Linked DNA regions of Bdellovibrio bacteriovorus HD100. Each later gene encodes a partner of the first gene's protein in a complex. Links are inferred from orthologs where the notes say so. Each region holds a gene or a part of one and is shown in the gene's direction. Other genes may lie near its edges.

What was found.
Region 2: the proteins of smc (region 1) and BD_RS09000 are in contact, whole or in part, in a crystal structure (PDB 3ZGX), measured with the Bacillus subtilis proteins. The link is inferred for Bdellovibrio bacteriovorus HD100 from one-to-one orthologs.

Annotation. Positions count from the first base shown.
Region 1 is NC_005363.1:1,090,558-1,107,186, forward strand. The notes cover bases 6,786-10,950. They hold smc (chromosome segregation protein SMC), read left to right. Parts: upstream 6,786-7,162; coding sequence 7,163-10,750; downstream 10,751-10,950. Other genes in these bases: BD_RS05285 (hypothetical protein), read left to right, coding at 6,786-6,852. Also shown: ppdK (pyruvate, phosphate dikinase), read left to right, coding at 1-2,334; BD_RS05265 (MlaD family protein), read right to left, coding at 2,593-3,444; BD_RS05270 (paraquat-inducible protein A), read right to left, coding at 3,416-3,925; BD_RS05275 (catalase), read left to right, coding at 4,089-5,576; BD_RS05280 (ankyrin repeat domain-containing protein), read left to right, coding at 5,589-6,071; more of BD_RS05285, read left to right, coding at 6,337-6,785; BD_RS05295 (hypothetical protein), read left to right, coding at 10,974-12,521; BD_RS05300 (twin-arginine translocation signal domain-containing protein), read left to right, coding at 12,534-14,219; BD_RS05305 (hypothetical protein), read left to right, coding at 14,252-14,926; BD_RS05310 (NAD(P)H-dependent oxidoreductase), read right to left, coding at 15,116-15,757; BD_RS05315 (RrF2 family transcriptional regulator), read left to right, coding at 15,914-16,327; BD_RS05320 (GNAT family N-acetyltransferase), read left to right, coding at 16,324-16,629. UniProt on the Bacillus subtilis protein: Required for chromosome condensation and partitioning.
Region 2 is NC_005363.1:1,877,826-1,893,230, forward strand. Bases 8,426-11,366 are described here. They hold BD_RS09000 (segregation and condensation protein A), read left to right. Parts: upstream 8,426-9,367; coding sequence 9,368-10,366; downstream 10,367-11,366. Other genes in these bases: BD_RS08995 (site-2 protease family protein), read left to right, coding at 8,559-9,221; scpB (SMC-Scp complex subunit ScpB), read left to right, coding at 10,375-11,366. Also shown: BD_RS08950 (DUF455 family protein), read left to right, coding at 1-656; BD_RS08955 (lipid A deacylase LpxR family protein), read right to left, coding at 653-1,669; BD_RS08960 (pseudouridine synthase), read right to left, coding at 1,671-2,408; BD_RS08965 (6-carboxytetrahydropterin synthase), read right to left, coding at 2,405-2,794; BD_RS08970 (SDR family NAD(P)-dependent oxidoreductase), read right to left, coding at 2,791-3,537; BD_RS08975 (hypothetical protein), read right to left, coding at 3,840-4,061; BD_RS08980 (EAL domain-containing protein), read right to left, coding at 4,234-5,436; BD_RS08985 (peptide ABC transporter substrate-binding protein), read right to left, coding at 5,449-6,912; BD_RS08990 (acyl-CoA dehydrogenase), read right to left, coding at 7,029-8,195; more of scpB, read left to right, coding at 11,367-11,841; BD_RS09010 (hypothetical protein), read left to right, coding at 11,816-12,391; BD_RS09015 (HTTM domain-containing protein), read left to right, coding at 12,388-13,287; BD_RS09020 (TlpA disulfide reductase family protein), read left to right, coding at 13,288-13,797; BD_RS09025 (hypothetical protein), read left to right, coding at 13,910-14,392; BD_RS09030 (hypothetical protein), read right to left, coding at 14,382-15,302; BD_RS09035 (ribonucleotide-diphosphate reductase subunit beta), read right to left, coding at 15,395-15,405. UniProt on the Bacillus subtilis protein: Participates in chromosomal partition during cell division. May act via the formation of a condensin-like complex containing Smc and ScpB that pull DNA away from mid-cell into both cell halves.

The DNA of each region.
Region 1 (16,629 bases):
CTGAATCTGGGCTTGAATGATCAGACTGTGGAAGGCTTGGCGAAGTCCTCTAACAATCCGCGCTTTGCGTGGGACTCTTACCGTCGTTTCATTCAGATGTATTCTGATGTGGTGATGGGGATGAACTCTTCACTTCTGGAAGTGACTCTGGAAGACATGAAAGAGGAAAAACACTACAAACTTGACACCGAAATGACGGTCGATGACCTGAAGCTTCTGGTGAAAAAATTCAAAGACCTGGTTCATCAGATGACCGGTCAGTCCTTCCCGGCAGATCCTTGGGAGCAGCTGTGGGGCGCGATTTCCGCGGTCTTCCATTCCTGGAACACGCCGCGTGCGATCACTTACCGTGAATTGCATTCGATCCCGGCAGCCTGGGGTACAGCGGTGAACGTTCAGTCCATGGTCTTTGGGAACATGGGGGATGACTCTGCAACGGGTGTGGCGTTCACGCGCAATCCATCCACAGGTGAAAAAGCCTTCTACGGCGAATTCCTGATCAATGCTCAGGGCGAGGACGTGGTGGCGGGCATCCGCACCCCGCAACCGATCACCAAGATTGCCGCAGCCGCGGCGGGTGTCATGTCTTTGGAAGAAGCTCTTCCTCAGGCCTACGGTCAGTTGGTTGAAATCTATAAAAAGCTGGAAGGTCACTACCGCGACATGCAGGACATCGAGTTCACGATCGAACGCGGTGTTTTGTGGATGCTGCAAACCCGTAACGGCAAAAGAACCGCAGCGGCGGCTTTGAAAATCGCCTGTGACATGATCGATGAAAAGTTGATCACGCAGGACGAAGCGATTCTGCGTCTGGATCCTTCCTCATTGGATCAGCTTCTGCATCCGACTTTGGATCCAAAAGCGGCAAAGACCACTTTGGCCAAAGGTTTGCCTGCGTCTCCGGGCGGGGTGAACGGCCAGATCGTCTTCACTTCTGAAGAAGCGGTCGAGTGGAGAGAGCAAGGCAAGAAAGTCATCCTGGTGCGCATTGAAACCTCTCCGGAAGACATTGCCGGCATGGTGGCAGCACAAGGTATCCTGACAACTCGTGGTGGTATGACATCACACGCGGCCGTTGTGGCGCGTGGTATGGGTAAATGCTGTGTGGCGGGTTGTGGTGACATCGAAGTCGACTACCGCAATGAAACCATGAAAGTGAAAGGGTACGTTCTGAAAAAGGGCGACGTGATCACTTTGGACGGCTCCACGGGTGAAGTTTATCTGGGCGAAGTTAAAACCATCGAACCGAAACTGGATGGCAACTTCGAGCGCATCATGAAAATCGCTGATGGCATTCGCAGACTGAAAGTTCGCACCAATGCCGACACGCCAAAAGACGCGCAAACGGCGCGCAACTTCGGTGCAGAAGGCATCGGCCTTTGCCGTACTGAGCACATGTTCTTCGGCGCAGACCGCATCGATGCGGTTCGTGAGATGATCATTGCTGACAACAAAATGGACCGTGAAAAAGCATTGGCGAAACTTTTGCCAATGCAGCGTGAAGACTTCTATCAGCTGTTCAAAATCATGGACGGCCTGCCAGTGACGATCCGTTTGTTGGATCCACCTCTGCATGAATTCGTTCCGCACACGGATGAAGAAACCAAGGAATTGGCAAAACGTCTGAACACGGACTATGAGCGCCTGCGCTCTAAAGTAAAATCCCTGCATGAATTCAATCCGATGCTGGGTCACCGTGGCTGTCGTCTGGCGATCACTTATCCTGAAATTTACCAGATGCAGGTTCGTGCAATCGCGGAAGCTGCGGCTCAGTTGATGGCTGAAGGCAAAACCTTGGCGCCGGAAATCATGATTCCGCTGGTGGCGACAGACAAGGAACTGGACACTTTGCGCGGTCAGGCCGTGGCGGAAGTGAACAAGGTTCAATCTGAAAAGAACGTGAAGTTTGAATACACAGTGGGCACGATGATTGAGCTTCCAAGAGCTGCGATCACGGCGGACGCCATTGCAGAACACGCGGACTTCTTCAGTTTCGGTACGAACGATTTGACTCAGACGACTTTGGGCTTGTCCCGTGATGACTCCGGTCGCTTCCTGGGCACTTACGTGTCTCATGGAATTCTGCCGAAAGATCCGTTCATGTCCATCGATCAGGTGGGTGTGGGTTCTTTGGTGAAAATGGGTGTGGACCTGGGCCGTCGCACGAAGCCTGACCTGAAAGTCGGCGTGTGCGGTGAGCACGGTGGGGACCCTGAATCCATCGAGTTCTTCCACAAGGTGGGGCTGGATTACGTGTCCTGCTCTCCGTTCCGTGTGCCTATCGCCAGACTGGCGGCAGCCCGCGCAGCCCTGATCGGTAAGAAAATCCACTAAGCAAAAAACGAAAAAGCCCTCTGATGAAGAGGGCTTTTTTTGTTTCACCGGTTCACTTTGTAAAATAGGTGACCAGAATTCCTAACACCATGGTGGTGAAAAGAATGCGAAAAGCAATCTCACCATTGGTGGCGGATGCTTTGTATCCGACCTCTGTATTTTTGTATTGCATAGGTCCTCCTTGGTAAAGACATTCTAGCGTCTTTAATCTCAAGGATTTCTTAAATCCTGTGTGGACCAGATAAAGATTTTATAAAACTACCTTTCTAATGAAGGATTCCACTTCTGCCAGTCTTTCGGGGCTGAGCCCTGCAAAGGGAACCGCGCATTGAATTTGGCGATGTCGCCAGGCGGGTCGGGTGTGAAGAACTCAATCCCGCCGTGAAGCAGAGTTTCCAGTGAATTGATTTTTAGTTCTGATTTGAACAGACCCAGTTTGGCCTGCACGCCGACCTTGCGCCAGAACTGGGTGTTGGTGCGCACCAGGCGGGCGTACTTGCTTTGCAGATTGATCTGCACATACAGGGATTGGGCGGTCTTGCTTAAGGACACCTTCGTGACGGTGCCGACATTCATGCCACGAAAGCTGACGTTGTCTCCGGGGTTGATGGACTCGGCGTTGTTGGTCTCAAGCCGGTAAGTGACCGTGTCTTCCAAAGGATCCTGCGTGGCGCTTTCCTGTTTGCCTTCGAACTCTTTCGTCTCGGAGCCTTCTCCTGGTTGGGCCGCTATGTAAGGGCCTCCGATTAAAGTTTCAAGGCCGGTGATGCCCTGGATGCTGACTTTGGGGGTGACGATCCAGAACTTGGCACCTTCCTGGGCGAAGCTTTTTGCGCTTTTATCCAGGCGGGCGTGCACCAGAACCTTCTTTTGGTCTTCAGACAGGGCCACTTCTGTGACTTTGCCGACGGTCACACCGCGATAGCTCAGACGCGTTTTTTCCGCTTCGATGCTGCTGCCTTCATCAAAGGAAATGATGATCTCTGGCCCCAGCGACGTCAGATACTGTACCAGCAGCCAGGCGGAAATCGCCACGGCAAAAGCCGGGAACAACCAGACATACCAGTGAGAACCGATCTTTTTAGCCCTCTGTTTCAGATCTTTTTCCATCACGGTCCTTTTCGTTAAAAGCACTGCGGTCGAAGTAAGCCGAAGCCAGCATTGTAAATATCACCACCAGAGCAAATAACAGCGCTCCGGGTTTGGGTTCCACCGTGGCCCATTTTCCAAGTTTTAGAATTGCGATCATGATCGACAGCAGGAAGATGTCCAGCATGGACCAGCGGCCAATAGCCTCCACGATTCGGTACAGATTGTCTTTCAGCCGGGGCTGACGGTCCGAGGAATCCAGTGACAGATAGAAAAGAATAATGAGTTTCAGCAGCGGGATCAGAATACTGGCCAGGAACACGATAATGGCGATGGGCCATGAACCCGCTTTCGCCAGCGAGACAATTCCATCCCAGATGGTCGCTGTGTTTCTGCGTCCATAAAGTTCGATGCTCATAAATGGGAACAGGTTCGCCGGTATGTAAAGCACCAGTGCGGTAATAGAAAACGCCAGGGTCAGAGGCTGAGCTTGTGTATTCATTTCGTCATCTTACCCCCTTGATGCAGGCAGGATATTTGTATTTCCACAGCCAGGGAGGACCCGCAGATTTCGTCTGACATAGCTGAAAAATACAACTCACGGCGGAATATTCTTTGTCCTTATGCTTAAGGGGTCGTTCAAAATTCAAGAAAGGATGCATGATATGGCTCAATCAAAGAAGGGTTTGACCACCAGTGCTGGTGCGCCGGTTTCAGACAATCAGAATTCGTTGACGGTGGGGCCTCGTGGGCCGTTGGTACTTCAGGATGTGGCGCTGATTGAAAAGCTCGCGCACCAAAACCGCGAGCGGGTGCCGGAAAGAACAGTGCATGCCAAGGGCTCCGGCGCTTTTGGCACGCTGACGATCAACGGAGATATTTCCAAATACACCCGCGCAAAGTTCCTTCAGCCGGGAACAAAAACAGATCTGCTGATTCGTTTTTCAACGGTTGCCGGCGAAAGGGGCGCTGCAGATGCTGAACGCGACGTGCGGGGATTTGCGCTGAAGTTTTACACCGAAGAAGGCAACTTTGATTTGGTCGGCAACAACACGCCGGTTTTTTTCGTGCGTGATCCTTATAAATTTCCCGACTTCATTCACACACAAAAACGCGATCCGCGCACCAACTTACGAAGCCCCACGGCAATGTGGGACTTCTGGTCACTAAGTCCCGAGTCCTGCCACCAGGTGACAATTCTATTCTCTGACCGTGGTTTACCGGCGTCATATCGGCACATGCACGGATTTGGTTCGCACACCTATTCCCTGATCAATAGCAAGGAGGACCGTCACTGGGTGAAGTTCCACTTCAAAACCCAGCAAGGGATCAAAAATCTGACCAATGATGAAGGGGCAGAGCTTGTGGGGCGCACGCGCGAAAGCCATCAGGAGGATCTGTACAATTCGATCGAAGAAAAAAGCTTTCCGAAATGGCGCATGTACGTGCAGATCATGAGCGAAGAGCAGGCCAAGAAAACCTGGTACAATCCCTTTGATCTTACCAAAGTGTGGCCGCACGGAGAGTTCCCGATGATTGAGGTGGGCACCATGGAGCTCAACCGCAATCCGACAAACTATTTTGCTGAAATAGAGCAGGCGGCTTTCAACCCGAACAACATGGTACCGGGTGTTTCCTGGTCGCCGGACAAGATGCTGCAGTCGCGCACTTTTGCGTATGCTGATGCCCATCGCTATCGCATCGGCACTCACTACGAAATGCTTCCTGTGAACAAACCCAAAGTGGAAGTGAACCACTATCATCTGGACGGGGCCATGCGCCTGGATGTTCCTGAATACAATCATGCCTATTATGAACCGAACTCTTTCGGGGGACCTGCTCAGCAGGAACAGTACCGGGAACCGCCATTGAAGCTGGATGATGCCACCATGGACCGGTTTGATCATCATCAGGGCAATGATGATTACCGTCAGGCAGGGGATTTGTTCCGGTTGATGGACGCCGATAAAAAAAGGCAGCTGCTGGATAATATCGCCGAACACATGAAGCGCGGAAATGTGCCTGAAGAAATCGTACGCCGTCAGATCGAGGTCTTTATGAGGTGCGATCCTGCTTACGGTAGCGGCTTGGCCGAGCGCATGGGTGTAAAGGTTTATTCAGACAAATATGAAAGTGGCAGTGCCCATCATTAGGGCGGAGGATGTATGGCGACCTGGGAAGAATATAAAAAGACAATGGTGGTGGAACCGCTGATTTTTGAAGAGGCCCGCAACGGCAACTGCGAGGCCTTGAAGCAGTATCTGGATTTTGGCGGAGGTTTGGAAATTCGTAATTTCAAAGGGCACACGCTGTTGATGCTGGCTGCGTATAACAATCAGGAGGACGCCGCCGAGTTTCTGATCGAACGCGGGGCGGATGTGAACTCCACCGATGATATGGGGAACTCGGTTTTGATGGGGGTTTGTTTTAAGGGACATGCCCGTCTTGCGGAGTTGTTGCTCAGTAACGGCGCTCGCTTGGAGGACCGCAACCCCCACGGCATGACGGCTTTGGATCTGGCCAAGGTTTTCGGGCGCAAGGAAGTGGTGTCTTTATTAAGTGACCGGCCGGCTTCCTGGGCGGACCCGATGGAAGTCGCCTGCCGGCTGATTGCGCGCAAGCTGTCGCGGCCAACACCGGAAGCTTGATATCATATATAGAGAAAGCACTGCCAGATTGTGTAAACACTGTGCAGTGCTAAGTGCCTTGTTTCATTGTGGTACGTGATGGTTTTGTAGAGACGCTTTTCAGAAAGCCAATTGTCGTCACTGTCTAACCTAAAGACAGCCTGAACTTATTCCATGATCCTTCCTGAATGCTCTAAGTGTTCGAAATTCGTTGGTGAAACGCGTGCCAGGGGTTTTTGGCCGCTGAATTGCTTTAAGGATTGGCATAGAGAAGGAAACAAATTTTATGAAATTCAAAAACTATGTTCTGACGATCTTGAAAGCCCTTGTACTGACTGCCATGACTGTAGGTTTGGCGAACTGTAGCAAGGATGACAATAACAGCGGCACCAGCAATATCTATTACTGGGGTGCTAACAACATCTGTTATCAGAATGTAAACGGGCAGGCGGTTCAAGTGAACCAGACTTACTGCTCTACGAATTCGACTTACTCTTACAATGCTAACGGCCAGTGCATCATCACATCCACGGGTCAGCAAGTGGCGCAGTCTTACTGCACAACCAGCACGACAACCGGTCAATACGTGATGAGCGGCAACCAGTGCTACCAAGTCAGCGGCACTCAGTACATCCCAGTAAATTACACTTACTGCATGAACAACACAGGTGGTGCGACGACGTCCCAGACTTGTTCCGGTGTGTACTACTACAACAATCAACAGTACAACTGCGGTGTGACTCACAACTGTTCTGGTGTGATCATGCAAAACCAGTACGGCCAATCCGTACGCTGCCTGTAAGATCCGCGCGAAAAATTCCTTCTTAATATCGCCATTCACGGCGCTCCGCTTACCCGGTGCGCCGTTTTGCATTTGGTGCCTGGTTGTTTTTTTCTGGCTACGGCGCATCATGCGATGGAAACTATCTAGGCAACTTTTCATGATGCAGCAGGTAAATCAGTTGTAAGTCTGCTTAAGTTTTCAGCGTTAGGCCCTCTTTTAAGAGCCTATGGTTGACATGCTTCCCAACACTCGCGAAATTCTAATGGTCTTTGGTCTAGCTAGACCAAGGGCTTGTATTTGAGGGGAAGTACTCAAGAGGGGATATACCTTGAGAATTAAGAAGATTGAACTCATTGGTTTTAAATCGTTCAAAGACCGCACCGTCATTCACTTTGATGCCGGTATCACTGGTATCGTCGGACCGAATGGTTGCGGTAAATCCAACATCGTGGATGCCTTGATGTGGGTTATGGGTGACCAGTCCGCGAAGGACTTGCGTGCATCCCAAATGACTGACGTCATCTTCGGTGGAGCGGAAGGTTATGCTCCACTGGGTATGTGTGAAGTGTCCCTGACACTTGAAAATGACGGTGGTCCGTTCCCGGCAAAATATATTAAACATTCTGAAATCATGGTGACCCGCCGTTTGCACAGAAACGGTGAAGGTGAGTACTTCATCAATAAAGAGCCTGCTCGTTTGAAAGACCTGCAGGAGATCTTCATGGACACGGGTGCCGGTTCCAAAGGTTTCTCCATCATCGCTCAGGGTATGATCGGTAAGATCATCACTGCGAAACCTGAAGACCGCCGCATGCTTATCGAAGAAGCTGCCGGTATCACCAAGTTCAAAGCCCGTAAAAAAGAATCCCAGCGCAAACTGGTTGCGACCGATCAGAATCTGGTGCGTTTGCAGGACATCATCGGCGAGTTGAAACGCCAGATCGATTCTTTGCAAAGACAGGCTCAGCGTGCAGAACGCTATCGCAATATCAAAAATCAGATTGAAGATCTGGACCTGTGGCTTTCCACTGCCCAGTACGTTGAATTGAAACGTGCTGCGGACGAAGCTCAGGCGATCTTCAACGAAGCGCAAAGCATGGAAGTGGAAGGCGAAACGAACCTTTCCACTTTGCAGGGCCAGCTGGAAGTTCTGAAATTGCAGATCCTGGAAAAGGAAAAGGCAGTTGAAGAACAACAGACTGAATACTTCACCAAACAATCCACTGTTCAAAAGAAAGAGATGGAGATCCAGGAGCTTCGCTTCGAGATCGAACAGGCTCGCCGCAATGAACAGATGACCGGCACCATCCTGCAGGAGCAGCAAGCCCGTAAAGAGCTTCTTGCCCGCGACAAAGCCGCATTGGATGAACAGGTGACCGAGCTGAAAGAAGAGTCCGAGTCTCTGTCGGCCGCTTTCGCTGAGAAAAATGAAATCTTCCAGAACTTCAATTCCCGCATCGGCACTGTGGACGAGGACCTGACGACGAAACGTCGTGAGTTGTTCGCCGTCGGTCAGACCGAATCCTCTTTGGATGCGCGTGTGAATTCCCTGTCCTCTCAGATCGCGGACCTGACAGACCGTCAGGACAACGAGCAGCAGGTGTTGAACGAACTTCGTGAAAAACAAGTTGAGTTCGAAAACCGCCGTAAAAAAGTGATCACCGAGCTGGATAAAGAGCGTCAGATGCAGCTGGATCTTGCCAGCGATGTGGACTCTTTCGAAGCCAACAAAAAAATCCTTCAGGATTCCGTGGCGACTAAAAAAGCCGAAGTGGATTCCTTCAAGGATTCTTTGAACGAAGTGGCGTCCCGCCTTTACGGTCTGGAAAACCTGCAAAATAACTTTGAAGGTTTCCAGGAGGGTGTGAAGCAGGTCATGCTATGGCAGAAAACCCGCACTCAGGAAATGATGGCGGATGGTTCTGTTGTATCTCACTTCCAGCCGGTTTCTGAGGTTGTTGAAGTTCCGGCTGAATACGAAGTGGCGATGGAAGCGGCTTTGGGTTCTCGCTTGCAGATGTTGTTGTCCTCTGATGCCAATATCGCTGTGGACGCTGTTTCCCACTTGAAAGAAAATAAATCCGGTCGTTCCAGCTTTATGGCTGCTGACGGTCAGGGGCTTACTTTCAACCGTGCTGAAGCACCAATGGGTCAGGACGGCGTTCAAGCCATCCTGAAAGACGTGGTTCAGGCGGCTGACAAATTCAAAAATACAGTGACCTACATGCTTGATGGCGTGGCGATTGTGGATTCTATCCGCACCGCTTTGAACTTGCGCCCAAGATATGAAGGCTGGACATTCGTGACTCTTGACGGTGACACGCTGACAGCTGACGGTGTTTTGACAGGGGGCTCTTCCGAGTCTGCTGATTCTGGCATGCTGAAGCGTCGTCGTGAAATCAAAGAATTGTCCGAGAAAAAAGACGAATTCGCAGGAAAACTGCAGCTGGCTCAGATGGCTCTTAAAAAGACCGAAGAACAGCTGGCCAACGTATTGAATGACTTCGAAGGCGCGCAAAAACGCAAGATCGATCAGGAGATCAAAGTTGCCGAATTGAGAAAAGACGCTGAGCGCGCTGAAAATGAAGTTCAGAACGCTTTGGCGGCAGTTGAGCGCCAGGAACGCGAAGTCAAAAAACTGACAGAGCAACTGGAAGTTCAAGAGCAGAAACTTGAAGAACTGAACGAGGCTCTGATCGAGGCTCGTGAAAGAAAAGTTCTGCTTGAGACTGAAGTGGAGACTTTGAACTCTGAGATGAACTCTGTTCGTCTGGGCTTTGACGGTCTTCAGGCGGAAGTGACGGATCTTCAGGTGAAGTCCGCTTCCAAAACCCAGGAATACACTGGTGTTTTGAGACAGCTTGAAATGGTGACCAAATCCCTGACGGATCTGGAAGCTCAGTTGGCACGTATGAGTGAAGAGGCTGAAGGGTACAACTCCCAGATGACCGACACTCAGGTGACTCTGGAAGAAAAGAAAATTGAATTTGAACGTCTTTTGGACGAAGTCGAGACCCTGAAGCTTCAGGCGGCTCGCGCGAAAGACGAATACGAAGTGATGTCTGAATCAATCCGTGCGATCGAAGATGAAGCTTCCGCTTCTCAGCGTGCACGCAATGAAAGACAGCACAAAATGAACGACTCCCAGTTGAAACTGGAGCAGGCGAAGATGAAAGAGCAGTACCTGATTGATCAGGTGCGCGAGCGCTACATGCTGAACCTGCCTGACGTTGTTGAGAAATACGTGAACCGCGAAGGCGACTTCCTGGAAGCGGATGCTCAACTGAAAGACCTGCGTGAGAAACTGGCGAAGATCGGTGAAGTGAACCTGTCTGCGATTGAAGAGTACGAAGAGACCGCTCAACGTTACGAATTCCTGACCAAACAGCACGCGGACCTGACCGAGGCCAAAGATCAGTTGCGCAAGGTTATCGAGCGTATTAACAAAATCTGCTCCAAGCGTTTCAAAGAAACCTTCGAGCTGGTTAACGACCGTTTCACCCGCGTATTCCCGGTCTTGTTCGGTGGCGGTGAGGCTTGGTTGGAGCTTGTTGAAGAAACTGAAAAGAACGAAGCGGGTATCGAGATCATCGCACGTCCTCCAGGCAAAAAGACTCAGAACGTGTCTTTGATGTCGGGTGGTGAGAAAGCTTTGACTGCGGTGGCGCTGGTGTTCTCTATCTTCCTGGTGAAACCATCTCCATGGTGTTTGCTGGATGAGGTTGACGCTCCACTTGATGACGCCAACGTATTCCGTTTCAACGACCTGGTTCGTGAGATGGCCAAACGTTCTCAGATCATCGTTGTTACCCACAACAAGCACACCATGGAAGTGGCGGGCAAGTTGTATGGCGTGACGATGCAGGAGCGCGGTGTTTCCACGATGGTTTCTGTTTCCATCCAGGACATCAAATAGTCTGAAGAAAACAAAACGAATGCCAAAAACCCCGTTGAGGAACTCAACGGGGTTTTTCTTTTTCCGGGTTGTAGCAAAGTGAGACGTTCCGCGAAAGTGTTTCTTTCGTGTTCCGGAATCTTCAGTCTAAACAGCAAAGGAACGCCCCATTGTGAGAACTACAGTCGCGTTCCCGACAAAAGCTCCGATAAGATAAGGGAACTAACGGAACTTCTTTGGGGGAATGACCGTGACCAAGTTAATCTTTGCATTCACGTTGCTGATGGCACCGTTTGCTTCTGCTCAAGTTTTGAGTGAAGCAGGCTTGTTCAATCGTTGCTACTCCCATTTGACCGGGAAACCGGTGCCTTTGGGGCACGCAACGATGGCGCAGATCCGTGCCGGTAAAATCAAGGCGCTGGACGCCTGTAATTCTTTGTTGGACAAGGCCGAACTGGATGCTTCCGGTCCGTTGGTCAATCGTTCTGACAAAGAAGCCCGCGCCGTTCTAAACACCTTCTATAATTTCCACCGCACCTGGTTCACCGCCAACACGGTTGAACAAATCCAGGAATACAATGAAGAGATGTCCCGCGGGACGATGGATATTTATGACTCGACAGAGCCTGGTCTGGCGCTGACACGTGCGATGTTTGCCCGCAATGCCCAGTACCGTGATGTTCTGACTCTGGGGCAGGGGGTGCGTGCCCAGCGTGAAGAGGACATGGCCGTGCGCAATCGCATCGGCTTTAATGTGACTTTCCCGGGCCGTCGTATTTCCGGTAACAACGCAGGCTTGGACCTGAATCTTTTCAACTTCCGTGCACTCTCTGGCGGGTTCAATGGCAATTCGGACACAACCCAAGCGATGTTTGTGACATTGCCAAAAATTGAAGTGGGGGAGCTGGTCGGTGTGCGCATCGCCACAGATAATGCGACCATTCCGAATCTGTCATTGCAGCCTTTGGGGGCTGATAAGCGCGGCAGCGACCAGCCGGGTTTGAATTTCAGTTTCAATCTTTTCCAGACTCAAGGTGGCGGTGTGCTGGGTACACCTATTTATCTGATGCTGAACTATGGTCATGGCCGTGGTCTTGAGGCCAATGGAACCACCAAGGTTCCGCGCCGCTGGTCTCAGACCAACATGGAATCTTTCTTGTGTGCAGAGCTTCCGGCTTTGCGTGAAAACGACATTCGTCAGTATGTGGTGGGGAATTCTTCTGCGCCATTTAGAAACTCCAGCAGCTGCGTGATGTGCCATGCGACTTTGGATCCGATGGCTTACACCGCCCGTAACGTGGTGGTCGGAAATTCTGACTATGCGGCGTTGAGTGCTGGCAGCAGAACTCACTCTAAAACGGCATTGCATTTGGCGACCTATCGCCCGGATTTTCCTTCTGTGGCCGGCTGGCCTTCGGAGCCGGTGGCAAACTTCCATCGTCAGGTGCCTTCAGGTCGTCTGTTCTTCCGCTCAATGACCGGAGCTTTGATTGATCGTCCGGTGACGGGCATTGCCCAGTTGGGTGCGGCGATGGCTGAAACCAAGGATTACTATTACTGCGCGGCTAAAAGATACTTTGAATATTTCACCGGAATCACAGTGGCTCTTTATGACCGCTCCAATCCGGCAAATGAAGAATTAAATAAGAAACTATCCACTGAAAGCTATGAAGACCGTAAGTTCGTTGAGGCTCTTGGGGAAGAGCTTCAGCGCAACCAGTCTGTGCGCCATATGGTGAAGCAGATCATGTCTTCAAAATACTATCGTGACGTGAACTATCGGGAAAAATAATCCGGGGGCATTATGGGGGACGGAAAAAATCTGACTCGCAGGGGCTTTATCGCAGGTGGTGCGGTGGCCGGGGCAGCGGCCCTGGTGGCAACACCATATGAAAGACTTCTGAATGCTCTTAGCACAGGCTTTATTCATCAAGCCCAGGCTGAAGCAACCGGAAATCTGGGAGCTCGCAACTATATCAATATTCTGATTGCCGGTGGGCCGATGCGCTACACGTTTGATGCGTGGATGCGTACGAATCCTTCAGATGCGCCTTTGGAATACAATCCCATGGTGGCAACGAAACTGGTTCGTTCAGGCAACAACATTGTCGGCACTGAATACGCGACGTTCAACTATAACGGCGTGATGGTGCCACACATGTTTTCACAATCTGTGACGACATCTGCGGGTGCCAAAGCTTTGACGGAGCTTCTGAATAATATGCTGGTGATCCGTGGCTTCGGCTCCGGTTTTGACGGTCATCCTTTCAATGCGACAATTCAACAGGCTCCGGTGGGCGGTGTGTCCTCGGTGATGGGTTTGGCTGCCGACTATTCCAAGAAAACCTTTGAGGCGGTGGAGTGGCCCGATCGTGGAGCTTACGGCAACTATGCTTCCATGAGTGGCAAAGCACTGAATATTCTGACGGGCAATCCACTGAATTCTTTGTTGGAGGGGTTTGGCGGTCCAGCCGCAGACCGTGCCAAGGGGCGCAGCCTGAAAGACCGCAACCGTGAGGCTTTTGATCTGGCTCAGGCACGCTTGCGTGCCTATTCGCAGTCTGAATTTGCGGGTTCGACAATTCTTTCCAAAAATCTTTCCAATGCCTCAGATCTGATGAAAAAAGGCATTGGGAATATCGGTTCTTACTGGGACGGGGCCGTGGCCCGTTATCGGTCCGTGATTGAGGCCAGCATGCGCCAGCAGGGGCTTGTGGGCATTAATGACGTGGCGATGATTTCTGACCAGGGGAACTTCTGGCGGGTTCACGTCGCTGCGGGCAACCGCGGTCTGGTGGTCAGTCGTGATTCGGATCTGCGTGATTCCATCAAAACTATGACGGCTCCCGGTTCATTGGCAGAAGGTTTGGCATTGGCTGAATACGTTCTGAAAGAAGGCCTGGTCAGCACGATGAATCTGCAAATGGGTGATCCGGCAGGTTTGATGATTAAGGATGCCGCAGATGGTGTGGTTGGAAATCACGTGGCTATCAAAGACATGCACGAAACCGGTGCGATTCCGGGCGTGCTGATCACGACGGCATACTATCGAGGCCTGTGTGCGGGAATGATGGAGCTGATCGAACAATTGAAAAAAACCAAAGTCAACGGTGTGGACCTGTGGTCTGAAACCGTGATTCAGGTGATCTCTGAATTCAACCGCACGGCAAGAACCAACGGTACAGGCAGTGACCATGGTTTCAATCAGATGGTGACCAGTGTGTTCTCGGGCGCAATCCAGCGCGGTCCATTTGTTGTGGGTAACATCTATCGTGCTGGTCACGGTGGCGGTTACGTCGGCACTCAGGGACGTGCGGCACCGATAGATGGTTACAATCAAAAAGGCATGCCGTCCCCGACGATGGCAGCATCCACAGTGACAGCACTTTTGCGAGTTCCAAAAAATCCATACGAGAATCTGGCTGAACCACTGATTCGCCTGAATGGCGATCAGCTGCAGATTCTTAAAGCGGCGAAGCTGGTGGGGTAAGAACAATGATCACAGCCAAGAATAAATTTTTTATGTTGCTGTTATCCGGAGCTGTTCTGACTCAGATGTACCAAAACTGTGGTCAGATGGGCGAGTTCGCTGTTCTGGATCAGGCGTCATTGAATCTGGATATGGGTTCCTCCGGGGACACGGATCAGAGTCATCCCAGTCAAAAAGATGTGACACTGCCGACCCAGAAAGTTCAAGTGGTGAACCGCGAATACGTGGCTTCCCTGATGCGCGAGGTTTTCACCCGTTCTTCCGGTCCGGTCCCGAATCTTGAGAGTCTGCTGGAGCAGTGGATTATCCGGCGCGGGGCGCAGTATGGTTTGGGCTGCAATCCTTACAGCACCTACAGCGGCCGCGATTGTGGGGGCGACATTTCAAATGCGAATCTGCCAATTAAAACCGATGACAACACTGTGCGCGAATCCTTCCGTGTCCAGTTCTGTGAAAACGTGCTGGGGATGGATGAAGGTGTGAACGCGATCTTGGAAAAGATCTCGAATCGTCCGGCAGCGCCAACTGCGGATGCCGTTCGCCAGGTGTACGGATTGTTCTATCGCGGTGACGGAGCGTCGGACATTATCGTGGCAAGCTTGCTTGACTATGACAAAGCTTTGGCGCTGAAAGGGGAGCCGGCGATGGAAAGATGGCGGGCTCTGGCTCTGCAAGTTTGCGAATCACCCGGTTGGCAGCTGCAATAGAATCTTAAAATCTAAAAAAGACGATCCCCGGGATTCCAAAGAACCCCGGGGATTTTTTTTAAGACAGCCTTTGAAGGGATCACAACAAAGGCACCTTGGAGAAGGAACCTCCGCTGCCGATGGAGACCTGCAAGGGAAAATCTGGGGAGACTCTTTGCAGGTCCGCCGAGAGCAGCGGAAAATCCGGAATTACTTGATGTATTGGATCAGGTCGTCTTCAGTGAAGCGAACCTTCTTTTGATTTTGTAAAGCATCTTCCTGGTGGCGGTACCCCAAAGCCACAGTGGCCACGGTTTTCCAGCCGGAGCCTTCAAGGCCCAGGATTTTGTCGTAAGCCACCGGATCGAAGCCCTCCATCGGAGTGGCGTCAATTTTCAGCAGCGCTGCCGTCTGCAGCAGGAAACCCATGGCTATGTAAGTCTGGCGCTGGGACCAGACGCGGATTTTTTCTTCCTGCGCTTTTACCAGGTTTTCAACCAGCATATTTTTGTATCCGTCCAAAGCTTCCAGAGGGGCGCTGCGGACTTCAGCCACACGGTTTATGAACTTTTGTACGAAGTCTGCATCCATCTTTTCCTTGTAAAGGAAAACCACATAGTGGCTGGCGTCAGTCACTTGGGTTTGATTCCAGGACACCGGTTTCAGCTGTTTACGGACGTCGGGATTTTCGATGACCAGGAATTTCCACGGCTGCACGCCGTAAGAGGACGGCGCCAAAGTCAGGGAATTTCGCAGGGTTGTCCAGTCGGCATCCGAGATCTTTTTGGTCGCATCGTACTTTTTAGTGGCGTAGCGCCACTCCAGGGCATCTTGAATCGTTTTATGGGTCATGGGAAGGGCTCCTTTAATTGTGTCAAATACAGGCACAGTATGCCGTGGTTGGAATTTAAATGCAACAGTAAAAGATACATTTAAGGAAGCCTCGGGTCCTTAGGGACTTAATTCCTTGATATTGTTTATTTTTGAGGCTTAAGGTAAGATCTAGACATGGTTGATCAAAGGTTTTCTGTCTCAGTTCATATTATGACTGCCCTGGCTTACCACAAGGGCGATCTGATGACGTCTGAAGAATTGGGCGCGAGCATTCGCACCAATCCGACGGTGATCCGCCGTTTGATCTCCAAACTTGTTGATGCCGGACTATTGACGTCCTTCAAAGGCAAGGCGGGCGGTGTGAAGCTGGCCAAAGCCCCGAAGGAAATTTCCCTTCGTGATGTCTATGTGGCGATCACCGACAAGAAGCTGATTGCGACTCCGGATAAAGAGCCCTTCAAAAACTGCGTTGTCAGCTGTTCAATGAAAAAGCTGATGTGCGAGCTGGTGGATGGCATTGAGAACAACTCTATGGATTATCTGGGCGGGATCCGTTTGTCTGATCTGACGTCCAAAATCGCCAAATGAAGTCCGTCTATCCTGCCGAAGAAATTCGCGCCGAACGAATCACTCTGAAAAAACACAAAATTGAAATGGCTGAAACCATGTTTCAGTATGTCGACCAGGACCGCGAACGCCTGGGGCGCTTTCTGCCATGGGTGCCATTAATCGGTGGAGTTCACGATGAACGTGATTACATCGAAATGACTCAAGCGCAGTGGCAGGATTTCAAAATGTTCGACTATGGCATGTACCTGAACGAAGGTGACATCTATATGGGGAACGTCGGCGTGCACACGATCAGCTGGGACAATGACCGCTGTGAACTG
Region 2 (15,405 bases), 790 kb from region 1 along the record:
CGAAGCTTCACCCCCCGAAAAAGGGCTTTTCTTCTGCCGAAGGGCAGGCTCGCATGCTGCATGACCTGGCCAATATCGAACTTCAGGCCATGGAGCTGGGTGTAAGAACCCTGACTGAATTCCCCGACGCCCCCCAGGGCTTCAAAGAAGAACTGGTGGCCATCACCGTGAATGAATCCGAGCATCTGCGCATGTGCCTGGAAGGCATTGAATCCCTGGGTTTCAAATGGGGGGACTGGCCGGTGCATTCAGCACTTTGGCGCGCCGTCAGTGTGGAAGACACTTTGCTGGATCGTATCCTGATTGTGCATCGCTATCTTGAAGGAAGTGGTCTGGATGCAGGGGATACATTGATCCGCCGTCTGGAAGGCCTGGGATCGAATGGTCCGATTCAAAAGATCGTAAAGCAGATCAACCACGATGAAATTGGGCATGTGAATTTTGGTTCGGAATGGTACCGCGAAATTTGCCGTCAGAAAAAAATGGATGCGGGCGAGGACTTTTTCACGCGCATGGCGGATTTGCGTCTGCGCCTGCCAAAGCGTATTGAGCCGGTGAATCGCGTTTTGCGCTCCAAAGCCGGTTTCACGGATGAAGAGATTCAGTATTTTGAAAACCTGCGCCTTGATTTCATGAACAAAGATAAAAAAGTCTAATCCAGATCCCGATAATACGACAGAGTCAGGGAGGCGAAGCTGTGGAAGTTTTCACGTTCCTCAAACTCTGGCGACACGGTGACGAATCTCCAGATAAAGCTGAAATTCATGTATTGTAAGCCGTAACCAAATTCGGTTTCCGCCACAAAAGGGATGCGTGTCACGTGCGGCCCATTGTGAAAAACACTGCCATCAATAAAAATATTGTGCCCGATCAGATTGCCGCGGGCGGCGCCGTAGACATAGGCTCGCCAGGGCAGCTCGGAATTGCTTTCCCGAGGATCTTTGATCATGTCACCATCAGAGGCTGAAGGTCGGGTGGGACCAAAATCATTGGGAATGTTCACCCCCAGGCGGCCAATTACGCCGGCATGAGCGGCGATCAGGGCATTTCCCAGCGAGGCCCCCGTATAGGGAATCACATCAAACATACGGCCTGTGGTTTTATCCAGGACGTCGACAAAGCGGACTTTTTGAAAATAGGAAAGTTGGATGATGGGTTCTGTCTCAAGCTGGTTGTCCCAGCCTTGAGCTCTGGGAACTCCGATCAGGTCATGGAAATCATTCTGCACCTGCTCACCCATGGCCGGCGGGCCGACGACTCCCAAATCCAGCTCTAGACTGTGGCTGTGGGTTTCTGTTCTGTAGTTGGCCGTGAAGCCCAAGTACAGCCAGGCGGCGTAAGGGCGGTCATCCAGGATGGGCTCTGTTTGGTCCGTGTCCTCTGGTGTGTAGATTTTCTGGTTCAGCGAAATGCCGAAATTCGTGGTGGATTGGGCCAGTTCTTTTTTTAGCGTTTTGGACCAGTCGGTGAGTGTCGGGGCCCAGCCAGGAATAGTGTCTTCGGCATAGACATAGGAAAAACGAAACCCGTTGGTGTAGCCATCATCAGAGTTCGGGCCCCCCAGTCTGCGGGTGTCATTTTCAATCGTGGCGGTGTAGGATTCACCTTTGCTGGCGGCGATAGCCAGCGGGCTGAATCCTGCTAAAACAAACACCGCCAGCAATAACACCCTAATCAAGATGCTCATCCTCTTCAAGGAAGCGCCATTGACCTTCAGGTAATTGGCCCAGACGGATTTTTCCGATGCGCACCCGCTTAAGACCGGTGACCTTCAGGCCCACCAGTTCGCACATGCGGCGGATCTGACGTTTTTTTCCTTCCTGCAGAATAAAGCGCAGCTGATCTTCATTCAGCCATTCGACTTTCGCAGGTTTGAGTTTTTTGCCGTCCAGAGACAGGCCGAAATTCAAAAGCTTCAGTTTGTCCGGCGGCAAGGTTCCCTGAACACGCACGATGTATTCTTTTTCGACTTTGGATTCTTCGCCGATGATTTTTTTGGCGATGCGTCCGTCCTGGGTGAACAGCAGCAGCCCTTGCGAATCAATATCCAGGCGGCCAGCCACAGCCAAGCCTTTGAAGTGCTCCTCTTTCAGGCGGGTTTTGGAATTTCCGAACTGATTTTGCGGAGTGATCAGTTTGATTGCCGGTTGATAAGGAGGTTCCGGCTGGGCGGAAACATAACCCACGGGTTTATTCAGTAAAATCGTCGCCAGTCTTTTTTGTTGTTTCAGCGCCTGGGCCTCCAGGGTGATCTTCACATCCGGGCTGACCTTGGTGCCCAGCTGACTGACAACCTCGCCATTGACCATGACAAGACCACGGGAAATATAATCATCAGCTTCGCGGCGGGAACAGATGCCTTTTTCAGCCATCAGTTTGGAAAGGCGTACTTTGTTGTCTTCGCTCATAGGCGGATCTCCGTCCAGATGTTGTCCATCTCGTAAAGGCGCAGATAAGAAATCTCTTCGGACTTCACCTGACTTTTTAGTTTTTCCAGAAAATAAAGACAGATGTTTTCTGTCGTCGGGATGTTTGTTTTAAATTCCGGAATCACAAAGTTTAAATGCTCGTGATCCAGAACAGCGGTCAGGTTGTTTAAAACAGACTGATAATGCTGCTGTTGTTGTTTCCAGCTGTCGTTCTGACAATGAAAGCCTGCTTCCAGCATATAGTTGTGCCCATGTCCGTACTGTGTGTAACAGCGGCCAAAGGTTTCGCGGTTTTTATGCTCGTCCCATTGGGGTTGAGCATAAAAGTGCGCAGCGCTGAAAGGGCTTTTCAGGGTGATAATCATGTCAGGTTGATCCCGCCATCCACGGACAGCACCGCTCCGGTGGTCCAGGATGAAAGATCCGAACCCAGGAAATAAACCGCACGGGCAATGTCTTCCGGTTTGCCGATGCGACCCAACGGTTGTAAACCGCCCATCTTGTCCAGCGTCGCTTTTTTCTGATCTTCCGGCAAAGCATGGAACTGGTGAATCGGGGTGTCGACCAGACCTGGACACACGCAGTTGGCGCGGATATTCAGTGGTCCGCCTTCCAGGGCCAGACTTTCTGTCCAGTTCACCAAGGCGGCCTTCACCGCCGAATAAGCAGACGTCGGGCCTTGAGGGCGCAGCCCCAGTGTCGAGGAGATATTCACGATGCTGCCGCCACCTTGTTCTTTGAAGTACGGGAAGAAAGCGCGAACAATGCGCAATGGTCCCAGCATGTTAACTTCAAACTGACGGCTCCACAGTTCATCACTTCCGGATTCAGTGGTGTTGCTTTCATAGATGCCGGCATTGTTCACCACGCACTCCACGCGGTGGATTTTAGCCCCCATAACCTCGCCCAGGCGTTTGTTCAAAGCCGCTTCATCAGACAGGTCACAGGAAACGATGGAAGCGCCACTTCGGCATTTCAAAGCCACGTCCTGCAGGCGCTCTTTGTTGCGACCCATAAGATAGACAAAGTATCCGTTTTTGGAAAATTCGATCGCGGTGGCAGCACCGATGCCGCTGCTGGCGCCGGTGATAAGGACGGCTTTTTTCAAGTTGGACCCCCGAACCCCCACTCCGACTTCGTCGGAGCGTAAATGGATTTGAACTGGACTTATGGTAGCAAAAGTAGGGGCCGAAGAGAAGTTATGTCCATGCGCGAAGCGACGTCTATCGGAATAAAGTTCTTCTTTGTCGGTCTTTTGATCTTCGGGGCCTTTTTCAGCCATTTTTAACCCCGGCCACGCCGAGGAGGCTGGAGTGCCGGCAGGCACGCAAGCTGGACTGGCGTCATACCAAACAAAAAAGCCGGGTGGGAGCCCGGCTTTTAACGGATGAATTCGAAATAGGAACGGCGTTAAGCCACTTTTTTGGCTGCCGTGTAGTGATAGAACTTCTTGTCGAAGTCTGGTGCCTTCATGCCTTCTTTAGTGATCAGGCCGGCTTTAAACCAGTCAAAGTGCTCGGCGCAGAAACCTGCTTTTTCAGATTTCTTTTTGCAGCCTTCGCCGCAGCAACGGGCAGATTCAAGGGAAACGACATTGTTTGGGATCTGTTTATCAAATTTTTTGTCAGCCATACGTGTGACCTCCAGATGAAATCTTAAGCTGGTTGATTGTCTTAAGACATAAGACTTATCGGCGAAGGTCTTGCGGACTTTAGGAAATCTTCTCAAGTTTAGAAGTCTCAGTTTGAGACACGTATTGGCGATTTTACGAAGGAATAAGGCCTCCTCTTCAGAGGCCTTGCGGTTAGATCAGCTTTAAGAAGCGGCCCAGATCAACGGGTTTAGAGAACAAATAACCCTGACCAAAACGAGCGCCCAAGGTTTCAAGCACCAGCGCTTCTTCGTGGTGTTCGATGCCTTCTGCGATGACTTCAATATCCATGGCGTGCGCCAAGTGGATGATCGAACTGACCACGGCTTTGGATTTTGGATCACTCAGGATCTTCATCACGAATGAACGGTCGATTTTCAGGAAGCTGATCGGCATCTGGGTCAGGTATTGCAGACCCGAGAAGCCGGTCCCGAAATCATCAATGGAAATTGCATAACCCAGGCTGCGGCACTGGTTCAGAGCATCAATGGCGATCGCGCCATCCATCATGATTCTTTCGGTCATCTCAAGTTTGATGTTCTGAGTGTGCAGGTCATGCTTTTCACGCAGATCCTCCAGGTTGTTCACGAAATCAGAATGCGTGAACTGACGGCCGGAGATATTGATGCTCATCATGAAATCATCAGCCATGCGCTCTTTTTTATTCAGACGCAACTGATCCTGAATGGTGCGCAGATCCTTCAGGGCCTGATTGATAATCCAGTGACCAATCGGAATCACCATCGATGAATTTTCGATGATATCGATGAAAAGATTCGGGGAAACCAACCCATGCTGCGGGGAGTTCCAGCGCAAGAGCGCCTCGCAACCCGTGATGGTTTTGTTTTTCAGATTCACGATCGGCTGATAGAACAGTTCAAATTCCTTGTTCTGGAAAGCCTGGAAGATCTGGTTTTCAAGTTTGATCTGATCAAGGGCACTCTGAGTTCCATCGTCGCCAGCGCCCGAATTGTCGAATTCAACCTCAGAGATGCGAGAACCACCAGGGCCGCCGATATTTTTTCGGCGCAGACGTTTGAGTAAAACACGCATCAGAAGCTGAACGACTTTGTCAGCGGTGGAGACGCGTTCCAATACCTGTTGTTTGGTGACGATGGCCAAGCGGACATCTTCCAAAGCGCGCACACTGGCAGAGCGGTTTTGATTGTCGATCAGGGCCATTTCACCAAAGATTTCGCCTTCCCCCAGGATGGTTAGGGGAATTTCCTCTTTGTCTTTGGTGAGATAAATCAGCACCCGTCCTTTTTCGATGATATAGGCGCAGTCACCTGCATCGCCTTCGCTGAAAATGATCTGATCTTTGTGGATGTCGACGGACTGAGCTGCTGCATTCATATGAGTTTTATTCTAGGGTCTTTGGTGCAGGTTGGACAAGTCCAGCTGATTCATTTGATTCAGTTTCCATCCCGTGAATTCGGGCTTGGCCAGCATCGAGAAATGAATGGCTCCCAGCGGAATCAGCAGGTGTCTTTGCATCAGGAAGTCCATGCCGGCCTGACACCATTTCTTTTGCTCCTGGGGTTTTTCCGCCTTCGCAAGTGAGGACAAAATGTTTTCATACTCTGTCGACTTTAAGCGGATGTAGTTTTCCGGGCTCAATGGCGCAAAGGTCTCTAAGGCCGCAAGGCAGGTCGGACGATCCGGAGCCACACCTTTACGGAACACCGCCGGAGGGTTCTGCTGCAGGATTTGCAGATAGACTTTGTTTTCGCGGGACTCCAGATGCGTTTTCAGGCCTGCGTTTTTCAGCCACTGGTTTTGCATCCATTCGGTGGCGCGTTTGTGATCTTCACCGCCAAGACTTGAGAACATCAAAGTAAAGGTTGAAGTGTTCTGAATCTTGGGAACTTTCTTTAAGTCAAAGTCGTAACAAGGCGCTTTTTCCGGAAACCAGGAATCCGGAACCCCCATGCAACCGGGGCGGCCTTCAGAAGAGAAAATCTTCTGAAGCTCCACGTAGTTCAAGGAATACGTGAAGGCTTTTCTTAGGTCTTCTTTGTCGGCCAACTCGGGTCCAAACCCCAGATAGTCCAGACGGGTGACCGGAATCCAGTGAAAGTCCGGGCGCTTTTTATGGCTGGGAATGAACAGCGTCGGAAGTCGGCGCAGGAACTGCAGTTCGTTCTTTTCATAAAGCTGCAAAGCCACGGTGTCTTCTTCGATGAACAAAAACTCCACATTCGGACGCTGCGGGTGTCCGCCCTGATAGGCCGTGTTTGCGGCCAGGATGATCTTTTGCCCTTTTTTCCATTCAGCCAGTTTGTACGGGCCGGAATACGCGCCAAGATCTGCCTTGGTGGGTGCCAGTAAGAAGCTTGAAAGATTGTATTCAAAATCAGGGTCTGGTTCCTGGAATTCAAAACGCAAAGTCAGGGCATCCGGCGCCGAAACTCCCAGTTCGCCGGCTTTGGCTTTGCCAGCATAAAAATCCTGAGCCTTTTTGATTTTGAAAAGCAAATCCGCGCGCGGAGCTGCGGATTTGGGATCGAGAATCTTTTTATAGGTGCGCAGGAAGTCTTCGGAAGTCAGAGGTGTTCCATCGCTCCAGCGCAGATCTTTTTTCAGGCGGCAGGTCAGGTTCTTTTTCTTGTCACGGGTGCAACCGCTGCCAAGATCCGGAACCAGGCCCTTTTGGTCATCAAAGGTGAAAATATTGCGATACAGATTTCCCAGCAGGTAACTGGAGGCTGAAGTCTTTTGTTTGTTTGGATCCAGGCTGCCTGGCTCATTGGCAAGATGCAGGCGAAATGCCTTGGGGTTGGCAGAGGCAAAAACGGGAAAAACCAGAAGAAGTGCTAGGATGATTTTCATGCTTTTAAGACTAACTTAAGGGCGGGATGATTAGAAGCACGAAAATGACCGGGAAAAATCATAAAAAAAACGGCAGGGGATGCCTGCCGTTTTTGGGTTTCAACTGAGGGATTGAACTATTTGTCCAATTCCATTTTTGCAATCGTTTGCAATTGCATGTTGGTTGTACCTTCGTAGATCTGACCGATCTTTGCGTCACGCCAGAATTTCTCAACTGGATATTCTTTGGTGAAGCCGTTACCGCCGAACAAGTCGATGGCTTTGGAAGTGATTTTCTCTGCCGCGCGGGAAGAGTAAAGTTTCGCCATAGCAGCGGCTTCGATGAAGTCCAGGCCCGCGTCTTTCAGGCGAGCGGCATTGTAAACCATCAAACGAGCTGCTTCCAGCTCTGTGCGCATTTCTGCCAACTGGAACTGAACGCCCTGGAAGTGAGCGATTGGTTTGCCGAACTGTTCACGACCTTTTACGTAACCCAAAGCCGCTTCGTAAGCGCCTTGAGCGATACCGATCATCTGAGCGCCGATACCGATGCGGCCTTCGTTCAGTGTTTCAATTGCGATTTTGTAGCCTTTGCCGACTTCGCCCAAAACGTTTTCTTTTGGAACTTCGCAGTTTTCAAACAGCAATTCGCAAGTGGAAGAAGCGCGGATACCCAGTTTGTCTTCTTTTTTACCAACTGAGAAGCCTTTGAAGCCACGCTCAACGATGAACGCCGTGATGCCTTTGTAGCCTTTTTCAGGCGCCATGTTGGCAAAAACGATAAAGATGTTAGCTTCGTTACCGTTGGTGATCCACAATTTGGAACCGTTCAGAACCCATTTGTCACCTTTGTCTTCTGCTTTCAATTTCAATGCGAAAGCATCAGAACCGGAAGAAGATTCAGACAAAGCGTAAGCGCCCACGTCTTTGGAAGCCATCTGGCCCAGGTATTTGGATTTCTGAGCTTCAGTACCCCATTTAAGGAAGGCATTTGTTGTCAGAGTGTTTTGAACGTCTACAAGAACGGAAACAGAACCGTCCACGCGGCCGATTTCTTCAACTGCCAGGCAGGCCATGAAGAATGTGGAGCCAGCGCCGCCCCATTTTTCAGGAGTCTCGATACCCATCAAACCCATTTCGAAAAGCTTCGTCAGGATTTCTGGTTTCATCTTGGCTTCTTCGTCCATGTGAGTCACATGAGGTTTGATTTCGGATTCTGCAAAAGATCTTACAGCATCGCGGAACGCCATTTCATCTTCAGAAAGTACAGTCAGCGCCGGACGCGCATGAGTCATATCAGACATCTTATTTCCCTTCGATCGGAAGCCCAGCCCTAGGAGCCTTACCGCCTCATTGGCTTCGGACAGTCCTCGCGGACGCCATTCCCTTTGGGAATGTGGCTGCTGCGGAACTCGCCACTGAGCCAGTAAGGCTCCTAGGGCTGGGCTTCAGTTCTTGTTAAAACGTGTTCAGAACCGTTTTAAATCTGTTTTAAAACTGTTTGTAAAAACGGGGGTCACGGTAACGTTTTTGGCAGATTTATTCAAGACCTTGGAATGATGGGAGCTTTTCTCTTAACAAGCTGTGTTAAGCTGAATTGCACTTTAAATGTGCAAGTGTTTTATCGCACTAGACATGAGTCTAGGTGTGTTTTAGCGTGAGGTTGTATGGATATGATGGAAATCGGCGCCAAGATTGGTGTCTACTTTATTCCTTTTCTTTTTGCACTTTGCTTCCACGAGTTTGCGCACGGTTGGGTGGCGCGTCTACGTGGGGACAACACTGCGGAGCAGATGGGTCGTTTGACTCTGAATCCGGTGGCACACATGGATTTGATCGGGACGTTGATTCTTCCGATCGCGGCCATTGTATTTTCTTCGCCGATCTTTTTTGGTTGGGCGAAACCGGTGCCGGTGAATTCCCGCAACCTTAAAAACCCTCGTGTGGATATGTTCTGGATCGCTTTGGCGGGTCCACTTTCGAACATCCTGCTGGCGTTTGTGGGCGCTTTTGCGATTGCTCTGGTGGCCAAGTACTACTCTTTCGGCATGTATGCCAAAGGGGCGGTGGCGATTCTTCAGACCTTTATTGTTACCAACATGTTCCTGGCTGTTTTCAATCTTTTGCCGATGCATCCGCTGGATGGTGGCAAGGTGCTGGCGCGCTTCCTGCCTGCCAGCTTGAATTATAAGCTTGAACAGAATGAACACATCACCAGCATGGTTTTGATGGTGCTGGTGTTGACGGGGATGTTGCGCTTCCTGGCTGAGCCGGTGATCTGGAGTTCTCAGCACCTGATCAATCTTGCATTGAATGGGGTGGGGGTTTAAGGCTTTGCTGCGGCGCAAACGCGTCGGGTGGGGCCTTTAAAGAGTTGTTGAATAATCCAAAGCCGCTTGATTCAATCTTCGGCGTTTGGACGGGGACTGCGAAGTGCGTTCCGGTTTTAGTGAAAGGGTAGAGGGGACCATCTTTCATGAGTATTACAGTACAGTTGCCTAAATTCGAAGGACCTCTTGGACTTCTTCTTTACCTTATCCGTAAAGAGGAAATGGACATCATGGATATCAAAGTCCATGAGATCACCAAACAATACCTTGAATATATCAAATTGATGAAAGAACTGGATCTGGAAGTTGCCGGAGAGTTCGTGGCCATGGCTGCGACTCTGATCCAGATCAAATCCCGCATGCTTTTGCCTCAGTACGACGAAAACGGCGAAGCTATCGAAGTTGAAGATCCGCGCAAAGAGCTGGTTCAGAAACTTCTTGAATACCAAAAGTACCAGGAAGCAGCGAAGCTTCTTTACGATCGCCCGCTGGTGGGTCGTGATGTGTGGTTGCGTGGAACCCGTGAAAAGCTGGATGAAAAAGAAGAGGAAATTGTTCTTGAGGACAACGCCCTGTTCTCTTTGATCGCCAGCTACCGTCGTATTTCCCGTGCAGTTAAAAAGAAAATTCACCAGGTGGCGGCGAAAGCCCAGTCCATCTCCAGCCGTATCCTTGAAATGAAGGATCGTCTGATTGTCGGTCAAAGAACCACAATGATGGAGATGGTGACGGCAACGGAAGACCGCGCCCGCCAGGCCCTGATCACCTTCCTGTCTTTGCTTGAACTGGGTAAAATGGGCTTTGTGGGTCTGTATCAGACCGAAGCTTATTCTGACATCTGGGTTGATACCAAAAAACCGATCGAAACTGACGTTTTGAGCCGGGTTGAAGAGTACGATTCCATGCGCGCTGATGAAGTTGCGGCAAAAATGATGGAAGAAACCAAAAAGATCGACGCTGACGAAGATCTTTTGGCGGAGAATGAAGAAACTGAAGAAGAAAACAACCAGCTGCAAATGGACTTGGGTGCTGGTCTCACAGACGACATCGCTTTTGTTGATACAAATGTCGATGATATCGCCACGGACGACGAAATCTTGGCTGCTGAGAGTGAATTGTTTAAAGATGACGTGACGGAAGTGTAGAGGGGACCATGTCTGAAGAAAAAGACGATTTGATCAACGAAGAAATGAATCACGCTGAAGAATCTGAAGGCTTCGAAACTGAAGCTGACGTTGAAACTGACGAGCTTTCCGCCGATGGCATTGAGTCCGACGCCTCTGTATTCCTGCAGGAAGAAGAGGAATCGGAAGGTTTCCTTCCGGAAGTGTCTGATGATGAAGTGGACGCCCTGGAGGCCACTGCAGAAGAAGACGAAGTGTCTGTCGACGGCACGGAGCTTGACGGTTTTGATTCCGCTGAAATTGAAGAAGTGGAATTCGTCGAGGAAGAGCGCCTTGAAAGCATCGTGGAAAGCGTGCTGTTTGCTTCAGACAGACCTGTAAGTCTGGCTTCTTTGAAACTACTGTTCAAAGGGACCAACATCCGTGGTGACAAGATCCGCCGCGCCCTGGATCAGCTGGCCGTTGAATACGCTGGCGGCCGTCGTGGTGTGACCCTGGAAGAAGTTCCGGGTGGATACCAGCTGCGCACTAAAATTGACAATATGGAATTCCTGAAGCGCACATTGAAAGCGCGTCAGTTCAAACTTTCCGGCCCGGCTTTGGAAGTTCTTTCCATCGTGGCCTATAAACAGCCGACCGTGAAAGCGGAAGTGGACGAAATCCGCGGCGTTGAATCCGGTCACTTGCTGCGTGCTTTGATGGAGAAAAATCTGGTTTGCTTCGAAGGTAAATCTGAACTTCCAGGCCGTCCTATGCAGTACGGCACCACCAGAAAGTTCCTGGAGATCTTTGGTCTGAGAAGCTTGAAAGAGCTTCCAACCCTGTCCCAGATTGATGAGCTTCTGCCGGATGGTATTGATGAACAGCAGGCGGAAGAAAAACCGACTCTTTCCACCATCACCGATAGCATGTCTGAAACTTACATTGGTTCTTACTCTCAAGGAGAGGAAGAGCTGATGAAGATCCAGGAACAGCTGGAGGACATCGCGACTTCTTCCAACTTCTTTGAGGAAGAAAAGCGCCGTCAGGCTGAAAAACGTGATCAGGAACGCGCTCAGAACATCCGTGATGCTTTGGCATTCGGCGAGCCGGTTTCCACTCGTGATCAAAACTGGCTGACGAAGTACGATGAGGCTTTGGCTGCGGGAACCACTTTGGTGGCCATGGCAGCTGAAAAGAAAGCCGCTGCTTTGGAAAACATGAAAAAGCCGGCAGTGACTGCTGAAAACGGCGAAGAAATCTCTGAGGAAGGATCTGAAGAGACTTTGGAAGCTTCCATGGACGAATCCGAGAGTGAATCTCTGGACGAATCCACCGACGGGGATGATTCCGAGCTGGAAGAAGCTGTCGTAGCATTTGATAACGACGAAGATCTGGATGAGGCTTCAGACGATCAATTATTCGCTGACTCTGATGATGAATCTTCCGAAGAAGAAGAGTTGCCATTCCTGGGTGAGGCGGACGACATTGATGAAGAAGGTGAAGCTTCTGTTTAAGACTCTTCTGAGTCTTTGGATCGTATATAATATCTTTGTGATGTTGGTGATGCCCAATGTGGGTGCCTATTTCGGGCGGGTGACTGCAAACGTGGTCACCCCCTACGCCAACACGGTGGGTTTGAATGCCGGGTGGAATTTCTTTTCCCCCGAGCCAGCCCATCCCATGTATCTGAAATACACAGTCAATTATCTGTACACCGAAGGTGAAAACGCCGGCGAAGAGGCCAAAGAGCCGGTTTATGGTTTTTTCCCTTTGGAAATCGCCAAGGATGACCGTCCTTTGCCGAACATCACCCGCAAGCGTGAGTGGGCTTTGATGCGCTATATGGTGCTGGATCCCAAGCGCCTGCGCGTGCTGATGGGGCCGTGGTTCTGCCGTCAGTATCCGGGTGCCACTTCGGTGGATATGGAGCACGTGATAGAGACCATTCCATTCCTGGATCAGGCCGTGCGTTTCCGTGAAGACAGCGTCAGTGATCTGTCCAAAGAGGTCCAGTACATTCGGGAATCCTATTCCTGCGCGGGTGGGGATGAGGAGAGTTTATGATTAAAAAGCTCTGGGCTCATTGGGATCAGTTCTGGTTTGCACCGCAAAGTCTGCTGGGGCTTGCCTCTATGCGGGTCATGTTGTGTGCGACTCTGCTGTATATGAATCTGACCCGTTTCTATAATTTGGAATTTTACACCGATTCCAGCTGGATTCCGCGCAGTCGTGCGCTGGAAGTGATGCCGGAACTGGGGCGGCCGTTGTTCTTGTGGACGTTCTGGCCGGACAGCATGAACTTTGTCATGAATCTGGTGTTGGTGGTGCTGTTGGCGCTGCTGACTGTGGGGATTGGCGGCCGCTGGTTGATGTGGATTGCCTGGATCATCAATGCCGGTTTCCTGCAAAGAAACTACGCTGTGAACTTTGGTGCGGATGTGATCGGGGCTTTGTTCCTGTTTTATATGTCCTTCACGCAAAGCTGCGAACGTTTGAGTGTCGTGAATCTGGTGCGCAGAAAAAAGACGTTCCAACTCAGCGACACGGTCAGCTCGATGATGATTCGCATGATGCAGGTTCAGATTTCTGTGATCTATGCTTACACCGGGTGGGAAAAACTCAAAGGTGGCAGCTGGTGGGACGGAACCGCTTTGTGGAGTGTTCTGGCAAATCCCCAGATGACCACGATGGACTTTTCCTTCCTGCGCCACTTCCCGTGGGTGATCCCGGTGATTGGTTATGTGACGATTCTGTTTGAGATTTATTTCCCGGCGATGGTGGCCTGGCCCAAGACTCGTTACCTGTGTTTGTTGTTGGGACTTTCGTTCCACGCGGGGATCGGTGTGTTTATGGGGTTGATCCCTTTTGCCACGGTGATGGTGTCCACGTACTTCCTGTTCCTGGATCCGCAGCTTCTGGAAAAGACGCTTGAGAAAACCCGCTCTGTGGTGCGCCTTTAAATGAACAAAGCCCTGATTGGAAAAATCGTAAATGGACTGCTGGTTGTGGCAGTCTTGTGGGTTCTGATCAATCGCCTTCCGGGTGTCATTGAAAACTTCAGAAAACAAAATCAGCCTGCGCCGTCCTTTGCCGTGCCTTTGCTGGATGGAACCTTGTTTGAATCAGAAGAAACGGGGAAGGCTCTGGTGGTGGTTTTTTGGGCCACATGGTGCGGCCCTTGTGAAGTGGAGCTTTCTCGTCTGCAGAAGCTGATTGATGATAAAGTTATCCCGGCGGACTCGGTCCTGGCCGTTTCCAGCCTGGAGGATCGCCATCTTGTTCAGAAAACCGTGGATCAGCGGCGTTATAGTTTCCTGGTTGGGGTGGATATCAGCGGTCAGGTGGCCGGTCTTTATGGAGTTCGCGCCACGCCGACGACGGCTTTGCTGGATAAGAATCATCAGTTAACCTGGATCACGACAGGGTTGAGTCCGTTGTTGGAAGTGAAAATCCGGGGGCTTTTTAAGTAAAACCGCCTTTATCGCAATTTGGGACGGGGAAAATGTCTCAAAACTGGACCTGATGAAAAAACTCGTTTAAGCGTCCCTGCACCTCATTTATTCTATAAAGGTGGGGGAGCTCATGAGATCAGTACGATATTTTGCAGGACTTTCAAGTCTTTGTCTTCTGTTGGCGGCCTGTCAGCCAGTTGAAGGCGATTCACTGTTGACTGATAAACAAAATGATTCCAGCACTCATACGCTGGATAAAACTCCCAAATCAGAAGAACTGACAGTTCAGCTTTTCTCTCCCACGATCAACATGAAAAACACAGACACCAAAGCCGAAATCACCGGCGAGTGCTATGTTTCGACTTATCCTTCCCACAGACTGATTGTGATGAATGGCTCCACACAAATGAGCCTGGTGGACACAAATCCGGCAACGGCAGCCAATGCCAACTATGCCACTTGTAAAAACGGGCGCTTTAATTTCTCGTTGAATATTGCATCTTTGGCTTCCGGCGTTTACAGCCTGCGAATCATCATGCAGGCCTTCGATGCGGATGGAAATGCCGTGATGAACGAAGCCCGGGCGGCTCCGACGTTCACTCTTACAAAATAAAATTGAAATCGTTTTTTAGTTTCAAAGGTGCTTCCTGATCCTTGGTTTCAAGAATCAGCGTGTCCTTCAGTTCCAGATCGCGGATGAAGTCGGCGCGTCTGTGCAGTGGAATTTCTTTTCCGGTCACTGTTGAGAAGGTCGAATTAAAGGGAGTGCCCAGCAGTCCCTTTTCCTGGTGCTCCACATTGGTCAGAACCTCAAGAATCTCCAACGCCAGTTCCTTCTGGGTGGAGTTTGCCGGGATGGCGGCTCCCCAGATTAAGAGGGCGCTTAAGAACGGGTGCGTGCCTCCGCGGAAGTCGCGATTCAGCGGCGTTTCAACAGCACCCTCATCACTGGTTTTGCTCAGTTGATCCAGTTGCAGGGTCAGGATTCGTTTGCTGTTAATTTGCTCCAACAAGCCCTGTTCTTTCCAGGTCTGAAAGTGTTTTAGCAGCAGATCTTCATCCGCCAGCAGAAACAAGAAGGTCTCTTTTTTGTTTTTCAGATAATCCAGGAAGGTTTCATCCAGTGGAGTATCGATCCCGGTCTTCATCCAGTAAATGGGCAAAAAAGTGAAGGTCTCGGGGTTGCGGCTTTTTACGAAATCCGTCGACACTCGTCGCAGCAGTTCCCCTTGAATGCCGGCCACATTGGCCAAAAGATTCTGGTGCGCCAGAGTGTTGGCCCAGTACGAAGGCAGAAAGATCAAATCGGCGGAAGGACTTGCCACCACGTTGGCCAGCATGGATTCCCAGTCACGGGTCACTGTGACGGAAAAACGCACATGAAGTTCTTCTTCCAGTTCCTGACGCAAGTTCATCGGGAACAGGACTTCATCCGTGGTCAGAACTGAAATTTTCCGGGGAGTGCTGAAGTAGCTTCGAGAAATGCCTTGGGGCAGGACTCCGTGCAGAAATCCCACCCCCATGCAGATTAGAAAAAAGAAGATCCAAAGAATGTTGCTTTTCAGATGAAGTCCAGTCTCCGCGCCTGCCGGCGCTACGACATCCTAGCCGTAGGCTAAAACGCTT